2 regions of the Halomonas sp. ANAO-440 genome follow, and region 1 is predicted to be linked to the other one. Evidence: predicted binding sites of a transcription regulator. Region 1 holds the regulator's gene; the other holds the start of a gene.
The links. The regulator PhoB, encoded in region 1, activates phosphate uptake and scavenging genes when phosphate is short. The targets are predictions, from matches to a motif close to TGTCATANNNNTGTCANA.

Region 1 (5,808 bases):
ACATCGTCGAGTGGGCGTTGGAGGCGGCGGCGCTCTGGGATGAGGTGAAGGATCGCCTGCGTGCCTCGGCCTGGTCGCTCTCCATCGGCCAGCAGCAGCGCCTGGTGATTGCCAGGACCCTGGCCGTTCGCCCCGAGGTTCTGCTGCTCGACGAACCGGCCTCGGCGCTGGACCCGATCTCGACGCTGAAGATCGAGGAGCTGATTCGCAGCCTGAAGTCGCAGCTGACCCTGGTGCTGGTCACCCACAACATGCAGCAGGCGGCGCGGGTTTCGGACTACACCGCCTTCCTCCACGACGGTGAACTGGTGGAGTACGCCCCCACGGCCAGCCTGTTCACCAACCCGCGCCTGGCGCGCACCGAAAACTACATCACCGGCCGCATGGCCTGACGGTCACCAGGAGAGTCACATGGACATCACCAGCGACACCCATAGCCAGCATATCTCCCGGCAGTTCAATCAGGAGCTGGAGGAGCTCAAGACCCACCTGATGACCATGGGGGGGCTGGTCGAGAACCAGGTCCTGGAGGCGGTCAGGGCCCTGCTCGAGGGCGACAGCCGGCTGGCCGAGAAGGTCCGCGACAGAGATCGCCAGGTCAACGACATGCAGCTCAAGATCGACGACGAGTGTACCCGGGTGCTGGCGCGCCGGCAGCCGGCGGCGTCGGACCTGCGCCTGGTACTGGCGGTGATCCGTGCCACGGCGGACCTGGAGCGTATCGGCGACGAAGCGAGCAAGATCGCCCGCAACGCCCTGAGCCTGATCGAGAGCGGCACCACCGTGCGCGGACTGGTGGAAGTGCGCCACATCAGCGAGCACGTGCGCAAGATGCTGCGCGATGCGCTGACGGCCTTCGCCCGTTTCGATACCGAGCTGGCGCTGCAGGTGGTGCGGGAGGACGAGGCGGTGGACGACGAATACGGCAGCGCCATGCGCTCGCTGATGACCTTCATGATGGAGGACAACCGCGCCATCGGTCCGGTGCTAAGCGTGATGTGGATACTGCGTGCCCTGGAGCGGGTCGGTGATCATGCCGACAACCTGGCGGAGTACGTCATCTACCTGGTCAAGGGGCTGGATATTCGCCACATGGACCCGGACCAGATCGATGAGGATGCGCTCAAGCGTCGTGGTTGAGGCGCCGTGAGACCAGCCGCCCTTCGGGAAAGACGCAGCGGAACAGCGCCCCCTGGCCGGGGCGCGTATCGATCTCCAGGGTCGCGTCGTGGCGCAGCAGCACATGCTTGACGATGGCCAGCCCCAGGCCGGTGCCGCCGGTGGCAGTGCTTCTGCCCTTGTCGACCCGGTAGAAGCGCTCGGTGAGCCGGGGCACATGCTCCGGGTCGATGCCGTCGCCGTTGTCTTCTACCTCGATACAGGCACCTGGGCCGCACGCCTTCCAGCGCAGGACGATCTGGCTGCCTGCCGGGGTGTAGCGCACGGCGTTGTAGGCCAGGTTCGATACCGCACTGCGAATCTCCTGTTCGCTGCCGAGCAGCGGCCGCTGCTCGTCGATTTCCACCGAGATCTGCTGCTGGCCGTTGGCGAGCGCTGCGGCATCGTGGCGGACGCTCTCGAGCAGCTCGCTCATGTCCAGCGGCGCGTGGTCGTCACCGCTCTGCTCGAGCTCCAGACGTGACAGCAGCAGCAGGTCGTTGACCAGGCTCTGCATGCGCGTGGTCTGCCCCTGCATCTGGGCGAGGCTGCGGGCAAGGCGGGGTGGCAGCTGGTCGGCGTTGTCGGCGTAGGTCTCGAGATAGCCGGCCAGCACGGTCAGCGGGGTCCTCAGTTCGTGAGAGACGTTGGCGACGAAGTCGCGCCGCATCTGCTCCAGGCGATGCAGGCGCGTGATGTCCCGCGCCATCAACAGGCGCTCGTCGTCACCGTAGAGGGTGATCTGGATCTGCAGGACCATCCGCTCGTCGATGGGCGAGGGCAGCGTCAGGGGGTCACGGTAGTCGCGGGCATTGAAGTAGGCGACGAAGCGCGGATCGCGCACCAGGTTGGTGATGTGCTGGCCGCGATCCTGGTGGGTGCGCAGGCCCAGCATGCGGTCGGCGGCGCCGTTCCACCACTCCAGGTCGCCATGCTGGTCGAGCATCACCACGCTGTCGCGCATGGCTTCGGAGGACTCCTGGATGCGCTTGAGCGTGGTACGTAGCCGCTCCTGGGTATGGCGCTGGCCTTTCTGATAGCGGTAGAGCCGATCGAACAGCTCCCCCCACAGGCCATTGGCGGCGGGTGGCTCGGCCTGGGGGTTGCGGGTGAGCCAGCGGTGAAGGGCGCGAAGCCGGCGCAGGTGGCGGTAGAGGTAGACGCCCATGCCGGCGGCAAGGCCGAGCCCGAAGGCCGAGAAGAACCAGCCGATCAGGCCGCCGGCCCCGGCCAACAGCCCTAGCCGCCAGATTTCATGGCTCCATAGGCGCATGTCAGACCTTGATGGAAAAACGGTAGCCGGTGCCACGCACGGTCTGGATCAGATGCTGGTGGTCATCGCCCAGGGCCTTGCGCAGGCGACGGATATGCACGTCCACGGTGCGCTCCTCGACATAGACATTGCCGCCCCACACCTGGTCCAGCAGCTGGCCGCGGGTATAGGCTCGCTCCTGGTGGGTCATGAAGAACTGCAGCAGGCGGTACTCGGTGGGTCCTATTTCCAGCGACTTGCCGTTGGCGCTGACCCGGTGGCTGACCGGGTCGAGCTCGAGCCCCTCGACCTCGACAAGGTCTTCCACCCCCTTCGGGGTGGAGCGGCGCAGCACGGCCTTGAGCCGGGCCACCAGTTCCCGCGGCGAGAAGGGCTTGGTGATGTAGTCGTCGGCGCCGGCCTCGAGCCCCAGGATCTTGTTGTCCTCCTCGCCCTTGGCGGTGAGCAGGATGATCGGCAGCTCGCTGGTGGTGGTCTCGCGCTTGAGGCGACGGGCCAGTTCGATCCCGCTGGTGCCGGGCATCATCCAGTCGAGCAGCAGCAGGTCGGGCTGGTGGTCGACGACCATGGCGTGGGCGGTCTGGGCGTTGTCGGCCTCGAGCACCCGGTAGTCGGCCATTTCCAGGGCCACGGCAATCATTTCGCGGATCGGCGCTTCATCATCGACGATCAGAACGGTCTTGGCTGTCATTCGGGGCCTCTAGCTCAGTAGCGGGTCGATGACGATAACAGCACGATATCATGTCATTTCGATGACAGCGCTATCGCACCCGGCGACCCGGTGGAAGTGACGACGGTGGGTGCCGGCATCATCCATAGCGTCCGGTGATGTAATCCTCGGTCTGCTTCTTCTCGGGCTCGGTGAAGATGGTGTTGGTCTCGCCGAACTCAACCAGATCGCCGAGGTACATGAAGGCGGTGTAGTCGGAGACCCTGGCCGCCTGCTGCATGTTGTGGGTGACGATGAGGATGGTGTACTGCTCCTTGAGCTCGTGGATCAGTTCCTCGATCTTCAGCGTCGAGATCGGGTCCAGCGCCGAGGCCGGTTCGTCGAGCAGGATCACCTCCGGCTCAATGGCGATGGCCCGGGCGATCACCAGGCGCTGCTGCTGGCCGCCGGAGAGGCCGAAAGCGTTGTCGCCGAGGCGATCCTTGACCTCGTCCCACAGCGCCGCGCCGCGCAGCGAGCGCTCTACCACCTCGTCGAGCACCGACTTGCTGTTGACGCCCTGCAGGCGCAGGCCGTAGGCGACGTTCTCGAAGATCGACTTGGGGAAGGGGTTGGGCTTCTGGAACACCATGCCCACCTTGCGGCGCAGCTCGGCGACATCCACGCCGCGGGCGTAGATGTCCTCGCCGTCGAGCAGGATATCGCCCTCGACGCGGCAAATATCGACCAGATCGTTCATGCGGTTGAAGCAGCGCAGCAGGGTCGACTTGCCACAGCCGGAGGGGCCGATAAAGGCGGTCACCTTGTTGGCCGGGATATCCAGGTCGATGCCCTTGAGCGCCTGGTCCTTGCCGTAGAACAGGTTGAGGTCGCGCACCTTGAAAGTGGTCTTGCCCATGCCGCGCATGGCGTCACGATGGCTGGCGGTGGTCATGGCTGACGTCATGGTAGTCATCTCTCGCCTCTTAAGTATCGTGGCGACGGCCCAGGCCGCCGCCATGCAGTCGGGTTGGCGTCAATCGGACGCGGCGCGGTAGCGTTCGCGCAGCCGGTTACGGATGCTGATGGCGGTCATGTTGAGCACGATGATCAGGATCACCAGCACCAGCGCCGTGGCGTAGACCAGCGGCCGCGCGGCCTCGACGTTGGGGCTCTGGAAGCCGACGTCGTAGATATGGAAGCCGAGGTGCATGATCTGGCGGTCCAGGTGCACGAAGGGGAAGCTGCCATCCACCGGCAGCGTCGGCGCCAGCTTGACCACCCCCACCAGCATCAGCGGCGCCACCTCCCCCGCCGCTCGGGCAATCGCCAGGATCATGCCGGTCATCATCGCCGGCGTGGCCAGCGGCACCACCACCTTCCACAGCGTCTCGGACTTGGTCGCCCCCAGCGCCAGGCTGCCCTGGCGCACCGAGGAGGGAATCCGCGCCAGGCCCTCCTCGGTGGAGACGATGACCACCGGCAGGGTCAGCAGCGCCAGGGTCAGCGAAGCCCAGATCAGCGCCGGCGAACCGAAGGTCGGCGACGGTAAGCGGTCGGCGTAGAACAGTTCATCGATGGAGCCGCCCAGGGTGTAGACGAAGAAGCCCAGGCCGAACACCCCATAGACGATCGACGGCACCCCGGCGAGGTTGTAGACCGAGATCCGGATCAGCTTGAGCAGCGGCCCCTGCTTGGCGTACTCGCGCAGGTAGATGGCCGCCAGTACGCCGAAGGGGCTGACGATCAGCGACATCAGCAGCACCATGGTCACGGTGCCGAAGATCGCCGGGAAGATGCCGCCGGCGGTATTCGCCTCGCGGGGCTCACCGCTGACGAAGGCCCAGAACTGCTGCACATAGGCCGCCGCCTTGGCACCCAACGACATGCTGTTGGGCTGCACCGCGCGAACGATCTCGCCGACGCTGACCTCGACCTCTTCACCGCCGGCCACGCTGGCCACCAGCACGTCGCGGCGGCTGGCCTGGCGCAGCACCTCGAGCTCTTCACGCAGGACCTCGAACTCCGCCTGCAGCGAGGCGCCCTCGCTCTCGATCCGGTCCAGCGCGTCGGCGAGCGTGTCCGGATCGATATCTGGATCGCGCTGCAGGCCGCGCTGCTGGAGGCGCAACTCCTCCATGCGCTCGCTGATGACGCCAACGTCGCGGCGCTCGATACGGCGTATCTCGCGGAACAGCTCATTGCCGCGGTCAATCCGCGCCTGCAGTTCGTCCCACAGCCCCTCGCCTTCGGCGACCACCTCGCCATCTTCGAGGAGGCGCAGCGGGTAGCCGAAGAAGTCACCCCATTCGCGTCGCTCCAGCACCATGGCATCGGGGGGCGTCTGCCATTCGCTCATCTGCAGTTCGGGATACCAGGCAAAGTCGCGCCCTGTGACGTCGCGATTGCCCTGCTTGATCAGGTGACGCGTCACCAGGTCGCCCTCGCCCAGTTCCGGCGGCACGGCGATGCCGGCATCCCGCGCCACCTGAACCGGAATGGTCTGGGAGCGCACGTGCTCCCCCATGACCATCTGGCCAAGGCCCAGCTCCGGATCACCGACCTGGAACTCGACGATCTCGGCCGGCCAGAAGTGGCTGAGACCGCGCACGGCGATCAGACCGATCAAGCCAAGCACCATGATCACGGAGATCGCGACAGCGCCGGCATTCAGCCAGATCCAGGGGGCGCCGCTCTTGTACCATTGCTTCATCATCGACTCCTGGAA
Region 2 (5,808 bases), on a different contig from region 1:
AGGGAGAGGCAGAAGGTAGTGATGCCATCCTGTGAGGAGACCGTGACGTCACCCCCATGCGCTTTGATGACGGATCGGGTGATGGCGAGCCCGAGCCCGGCCCCTTCTCCGTGGTGGCTGCGGATGTTGTCGGCGCGGTGGAAGCGCTCGAATAATCGTGGAAGTTGATCGGCAGGTATGGTTTCGCCGGGATTGCTGACGCTCAGCTGTGCCCAATCCTGGGACGGGGTGATAGAAATCTCGATGGTGCCGCCGGCGGGCGTGTGGCGCACGGCGTTCGAGATCAGGTTGGAGAGAGCGCGACGCAGCATCAACCGGTCGCCGGTTACCGTGGCGTTTCCGGATAGCTGTAGCTTAATGCCTTTTTCTTCAGCGAGAGCCTCGTAGAATTCCAGCAGCGCCTCTGCTTCCTGTTCAAGCACCACGGTCTCGAACGGGTTCGGTAGCAGACCGTGGTCGGTCTTCGCCAGGAACAGCATGTCGGCGATCATCCTTGCCAGTCGCTCGAACTCTTCCAGGTTGGAGTGCAGCACCTCACGGTAAGCCTCGGCGGAGCGCGGCCGCGACAGCGCGACCTGGGTTTCGGTCAGCAGGTTAGAGACGGGGGTGCGAAGCTCATGTGCGATATCTGCGGAGAAATCGCTGAGACGCTGAAAGTCGGCTTCCAAGCGGTCGAGCATACCGTTGAAGGCGCTGACCAAGGCCAGCATCTCAGCCGGAGCATCTCGCTCGGATAGGCGCTCGCCGAGACGGTCGGCGGAGAGCTTGCTGGCGGTGCGGGTGACCCGGCGAAGTGGTGCTAGGCCGTTGCGTGCGGCTAGCCAGCCGAGATGCGCCGCAATCAGCGTCGCCATCGTTATTCCGGTCCACAGATGGCGGCGGATGTCGCTGAGGAAGTGTGCATGGTGGCTGATATCAAGCCCAATCAGCACGTCCAAGGGAATTGGCTCGGGCAGTGGAAGCGTCTTCTCGGCCTCTCGGCCGATGAAGCTGCGCCCCTCATGCTGCCAGCGGGTCTGGGCGGCGACCTCATTTCCCTGCTTTGCTGGTGTTAGTTGCTCGGGCCGAAAGGCATAAAGCACCTCGTCCTCTTCGTCTCGGATCGAGAGGGCCAGGGTGTCATGACTGGCCAGTATGGTGTCGAGTTGAAGTAGCAAAGCGTCGAATGCCACGGATGAGTGCGCTTGCCCCAGCAGATTATCGATCATGGTCATCTTGGCACTCAGTTCCTGGCTATCGATTTGGTCGAAGTGAGTGTCGATCAGACGCTCCATCAATAGGCCAAGTACCAGCAGCAGGCTAGCGGTCAGCATGGCGAACAATAGTGCTAGACGCGCGGTTAGGGAGAGTGGCTGCCGTCTCATGTGATGTCAGAGGCCTCCAGCACATAACCCATGCCGCGAACGGTACGTATCAGCTTGAGGTGGAACGGGCCATCGACCTTGGCTCGCAGCCGCCTGACGGCAACATCAATCACGTTGGTGTCGCTGTCGAAATTCATGTCCCAGACCTGAGAGGCGATCAGCGAGCGGGGGAGTACCTCACCCTTCCGACGAATCAGCAGCTCGAGCAGGGCGAATTCCTTGGCGGTAAGGTCGATACGCTCACCAGCTCTTGTGACTCGGCGCTTCAGCAGGTCAAGCTCCAGGTCAGCGGCCCGGAATATTTCGGGCTCGCGGGTCTTGCCGCGCCTGAGTAAGGATCGGATACGAGCCAGCAGCTCGGAAAAGGCAAACGGTTTTACCAGGTAGTCGTCAGCTCCGAGCTCAAGCCCCCTGACTCGGTCGTCAACTTCGTCCCGGGCCGTCAGAAACAGGACGGGGACATCCTGCCCTGCGCGTCGCACCATCTGGAGAATGGTCCAGCCATCCATCCCCGGCAGCATCACATCGAGAATCAGAAGGTCATACTCCTCATTCTGTGCCAAGTGGAGGCCATCCAGCCCATCGCGCGCCAAGTCGACGACAAAACCGGCCTCCCTAAGGCCCTGGGCAAGGTAGTCACCCGTTTTCGGCTCGTCTTCAACAATCAGAATTTTCACGACGCCTCCGTTTTCTGGCCTCAATAGAAAATGACAAACATGTCATTTTGGGGTCACTTTCCTGTCCGTTTCTATTAGTTACTATGAGCACATAAAGACGAAGCGGGAGAGGAGTAGACAAGAGACATTCTACCACTTTTCCACATCAGAACCATAGAAGTCTGACGAAGTGAACCGCAGTCCTAGTAAACTTTAAATTAGATGAGGTGTAACATGCTTAAGAAAATCGCTCTCGCCACTGCTGTTGTTAGCATGTTCTCTGTACCGGCTTTTGCCAGTTTTGGCAGCGCAGCAGAGAACGGAAATTTCCTCCAGGAAGGCAGTACCACTAGCAAGATTATTAACAGTGGTCAGGCGCATACTTACTATCTGGATGTGGAGCAAGCCACGGCAGTGAAAATCGGCAGTGACCATTTCCCTGGTGCCACTCACCCCTTGCTCCGTATGAGTGCTCAGCTCGTGGATGCGCAAGGTAACATTGTCACTGAAGCGCAATCATCTGCTGGAAATTTCGAAATTCAAGAAACTCTTCAGCCTGGCCAATACCGACTGATGGTATCAGGTGACTCCGCTCCCGGTGGAGATGGCTGGGAACCGCATCGCTACAGCTTGCACGTTAATTTTCAGTAATCAGATTATCAAGTCATTGTTCTCTAGGAGAATTGGCCGGCGCAAGTCGGCCAATTTTATTCGGGCCTGTTTGAAGTGTGCGCCACATTTCATGGCAAATAATGATGATTAAAGTAAACAATCTTCTAGAGGCGGGGGGATAGTTTTATGGGCTATAAAACAGTGTGTATGCGGGCTGCCCTGATGTTGAGCGCCGCATTGTTCGTTCCCTCCCTGGTGCTGGCAATGCCATCGCTCTCGCTCAGCGAGGCCGAGCGCCTTGCCCGTATCGACGATCCTGCCACACTGCGCTTTCAGGAGCTGGCTGAGGCACGCCGGGAGGCTGCCATTTCGGCAAGTCAGCTCCCCGACCCCATGCTGATTGTCGAAGTCATGGATGTTGCCCGCGATGGCTTTACAGTCGAAGACGACAGCATGACTCAGTTACGGCTTGGCATTCGTCAGACCTTCCCCAGAGGCGATAGCCGCCGCTTTGCAAGCGAGCGGGAATTGGCCATGGCACAGGCGGAGGAAGCGCGTAGCAGCAATGCTGAGCGCGCTGCCATCCGCGCCGTTCGCCGCGCTTATTTATCTCTTTATAACCAGCGCGCCGTACTTGAGGTGCTTAAGCAAAGCCAGCCATTGTTCGAGGATCTGCGTGAAATTACCGAGCGTGAATTCGCTTCCGGTTTCGCCGATCAGCAGGATCTCTTGCGTGCCGAGCTTGAACTTGACCGACTGCATGATCGCTTGCTGAACACGCAGGCTCAGGAATCAGCGGCGTTGGCCCAGCTTTCTCGGTGGGTCGGCCTGGAAGCCGTGGCAAGACCCCTACCGTCGGACTTTCCGGAGCTTTCCGAACCGACGGGCACGTTACTAGCCCACCCCTTGTTGGCGGCGGAGCAGGCAATTGTCGATGCCGGAGCCCATGGTATCGAGCTGTCGCGGCAGGGCTATAAGCCGCAATGGTCAGTCGAGCTCACCTACGGCACCCCGACTGAAAGAGGCATGGGCATGCCTGACCGCATGTCGGCCATGGTCATGGTCGATTTACCTCTTTTCACTCGCCAGCGTCAGGACCGTGACCTGTCTGCCAGCGTACACCAGCGCGAGGCGGCTCAATACGCGTGGCATGAGCAGGTACGGGAGATGCAGCGCCAACTCGAAGAATCGCAGGCCAGGTGGCGACAGCTGAGCGAGCGTGAACGCGGTTTCGTGGAGCGACTCATCCCCCAAGCCAAGGCGAATGCTGAGGCGGCCGAGCATGGCTACAGAAACCGGACGGTCGATTTTACTGCCTACGTACGCGCTCGACTCATTGAGTTGGACACGCAGATCGATGCGATAGGCATCGCCACGGCACGACGTCTTGAGCAGGTGGATCTGCTCTATCTGTTGGGAGAGGACGCATGAGAGTTCTGGGAGTAATTGCCATTCTGGGGGTGGGGGCCGCATTGGGTGGCGCTGCCATGAATTACTGGCCGGATTCACATGCTCACGTTGCTGCGGCAGATGAACCGGCGAGTGGCGAGCGTGACATTCTTTACTACCGGCATCCTCACAACCCCTCCGTCACGTCTCCCGAGCCACGCAAAGATGAGATGAGCATGGATTTCATCCCGATCTATGCGGGCGGTGGTGATGCTGCGGCACCCGGCACGGTGAGCATCAGCCCGGTGGTGCAGCAGAACATGAACGTGCGCATCGGCTCGGTTGTTCGCGGCGATCTGGCTCGCCTGGTCGAAACGGTGGGTTTCGTCGATTACGACGAGTCGAGTCTGTCACATGTCCATCTACGCACCGAAGGATGGATCGAAGACCTCACGGTTCGAACCACCGGTGAGCGGGTCGAGGAGGGGCAGCTGCTGTTTCGCCTCTACTCACCCGAACTCGTCAATGCGCAGGAAGAGCTGCTGCATATCGTACGCCGTGGCGGCAGTGCTGCGCCGGCACGTGAGCGTCTGAGGGCGCTGGGTGTCAGTGCGGCCGAGATCGCCGAGGTCGAGAGAGCCGGCGAGCCGCGCCGGCTGGTGTCGGTACGGGCACGGCAGGGCGGTGTCGTGGAGTCGCTGAATGTCCGTGAAGGCATGTATGTCACGCCGGGCACCGAGGTCATGACCATTGCCGATCTGTCGCGGGTATGGGTGATGGCCGATCTGTTCGAGCATCAGGTCGATGCCGTGACACGAGACGATGCCGCTCACGTGAAATTGCCTTTCCGGCCCGGCGAACGTCTGGAGGGCAAGGTCGATTACATCTACCCGAGCTTGAACAGCCCGACCCGTACCGTGCGAGTGCGATTGGCCTTCGACAATCCCGGGGAACGGTTGAAGCCAGGCATGTACGCGGACGTTCATCTGGCGCCCCGTCCTTTGCTAAGTGTGCTGCATCTCCCTGCCGAGGCGGTGATCCGCACCGGTAGGCAGGATCGCGTGATCCTGGCGCTGGGAGAGGGGCGTTTCCAGGCTCGCGAAGTGCAGGTGGGTAGCCGTGCCAATGGTGACCTGGAAATCATCGATGGTCTCCAGGAGGGGGAGCGAGTCGTCCTCTCCGGTCACTTCCTGCTCGATTCCGAAGCGTCAGCCAGTGCCGAGCTTGGCCGCATGCTCGAGGCCGTGGAAGAGGAAGTGGGCGATGAGGTCTGGGCGGATGGTCGCCTTCTCTCTGTCGATCTGGAGGCACGGATGGTGAATGTCGATCATGAGCCAATACCCGTGTTGGGGTGGCCTGCCATGGTCATGGACTTCGCCGTGGCTGACGACCTTGAGCTTGATGGCCTGCACGAAGACATGGCGATGCGCTTCCGCATGCACGAGCGTGAAGAGTTCGTGTACGAAGTCACCGCTATCGAGCCGGCGGCTCACGACCACTGAGGAGAGGTTGCATGATCGAAAGGATCATTTCGTGGTCGTTGCACAATCGCCTGCTGGTGCTCTTGGTGACCGCCATCTTCGTCGTCTGGGGGCTGTTCACAGGCCGACAGATGCCTCTGGACGCCATACCCGACCTCTCGGACGTTCAGGTGATCGTCCATACCAGTTTTCCCGGCCAGGCGCCTCAGGTCGTCGAAGACCAGGTCACCTACCCCTTGTCGACGGCCATGCTGGCGGTGCCCCGGGCGAGGGATGTGCGGGGTTTCTCCATGTTCGGGGATTCCT

Region 2: a site for PhoB is predicted at 2,082-2,099, ahead of KZO25_RS09395 (heavy metal response regulator transcription factor). Genes of this name have one in related genera too.

Annotation. Positions count from the first base shown of each region.
Region 1 covers NZ_JAHXBV010000002.1:40,067-45,874, forward strand. Annotated here, with positions in the region: gene pstB (phosphate ABC transporter ATP-binding protein PstB) at 1-392, shown strand, start outside; gene phoU (phosphate signaling complex protein PhoU) at 412-1,140, shown strand; gene phoR (phosphate regulon sensor histidine kinase PhoR) at 1,124-2,431, opposite strand; gene phoB (phosphate regulon transcriptional regulator PhoB) at 2,433-3,122, opposite strand; gene pstB (phosphate ABC transporter ATP-binding protein PstB) at 3,241-4,035, opposite strand; gene pstA (phosphate ABC transporter permease PstA) at 4,117-5,793, opposite strand.
Region 2 covers NZ_JAHXBV010000011.1:4,395-10,202, forward strand. Annotated here, with positions in the region: gene KZO25_RS09390 (heavy metal sensor histidine kinase) at 1-1,364, opposite strand, end outside; gene KZO25_RS09395 (heavy metal response regulator transcription factor) at 1,361-2,041, opposite strand; gene KZO25_RS09400 (hypothetical protein) at 2,255-2,671, shown strand; gene KZO25_RS09405 (TolC family protein) at 2,819-4,063, shown strand; gene KZO25_RS09410 (efflux RND transporter periplasmic adaptor subunit) at 4,060-5,523, shown strand; gene KZO25_RS09415 (efflux RND transporter permease subunit) at 5,535-5,808, shown strand, end outside.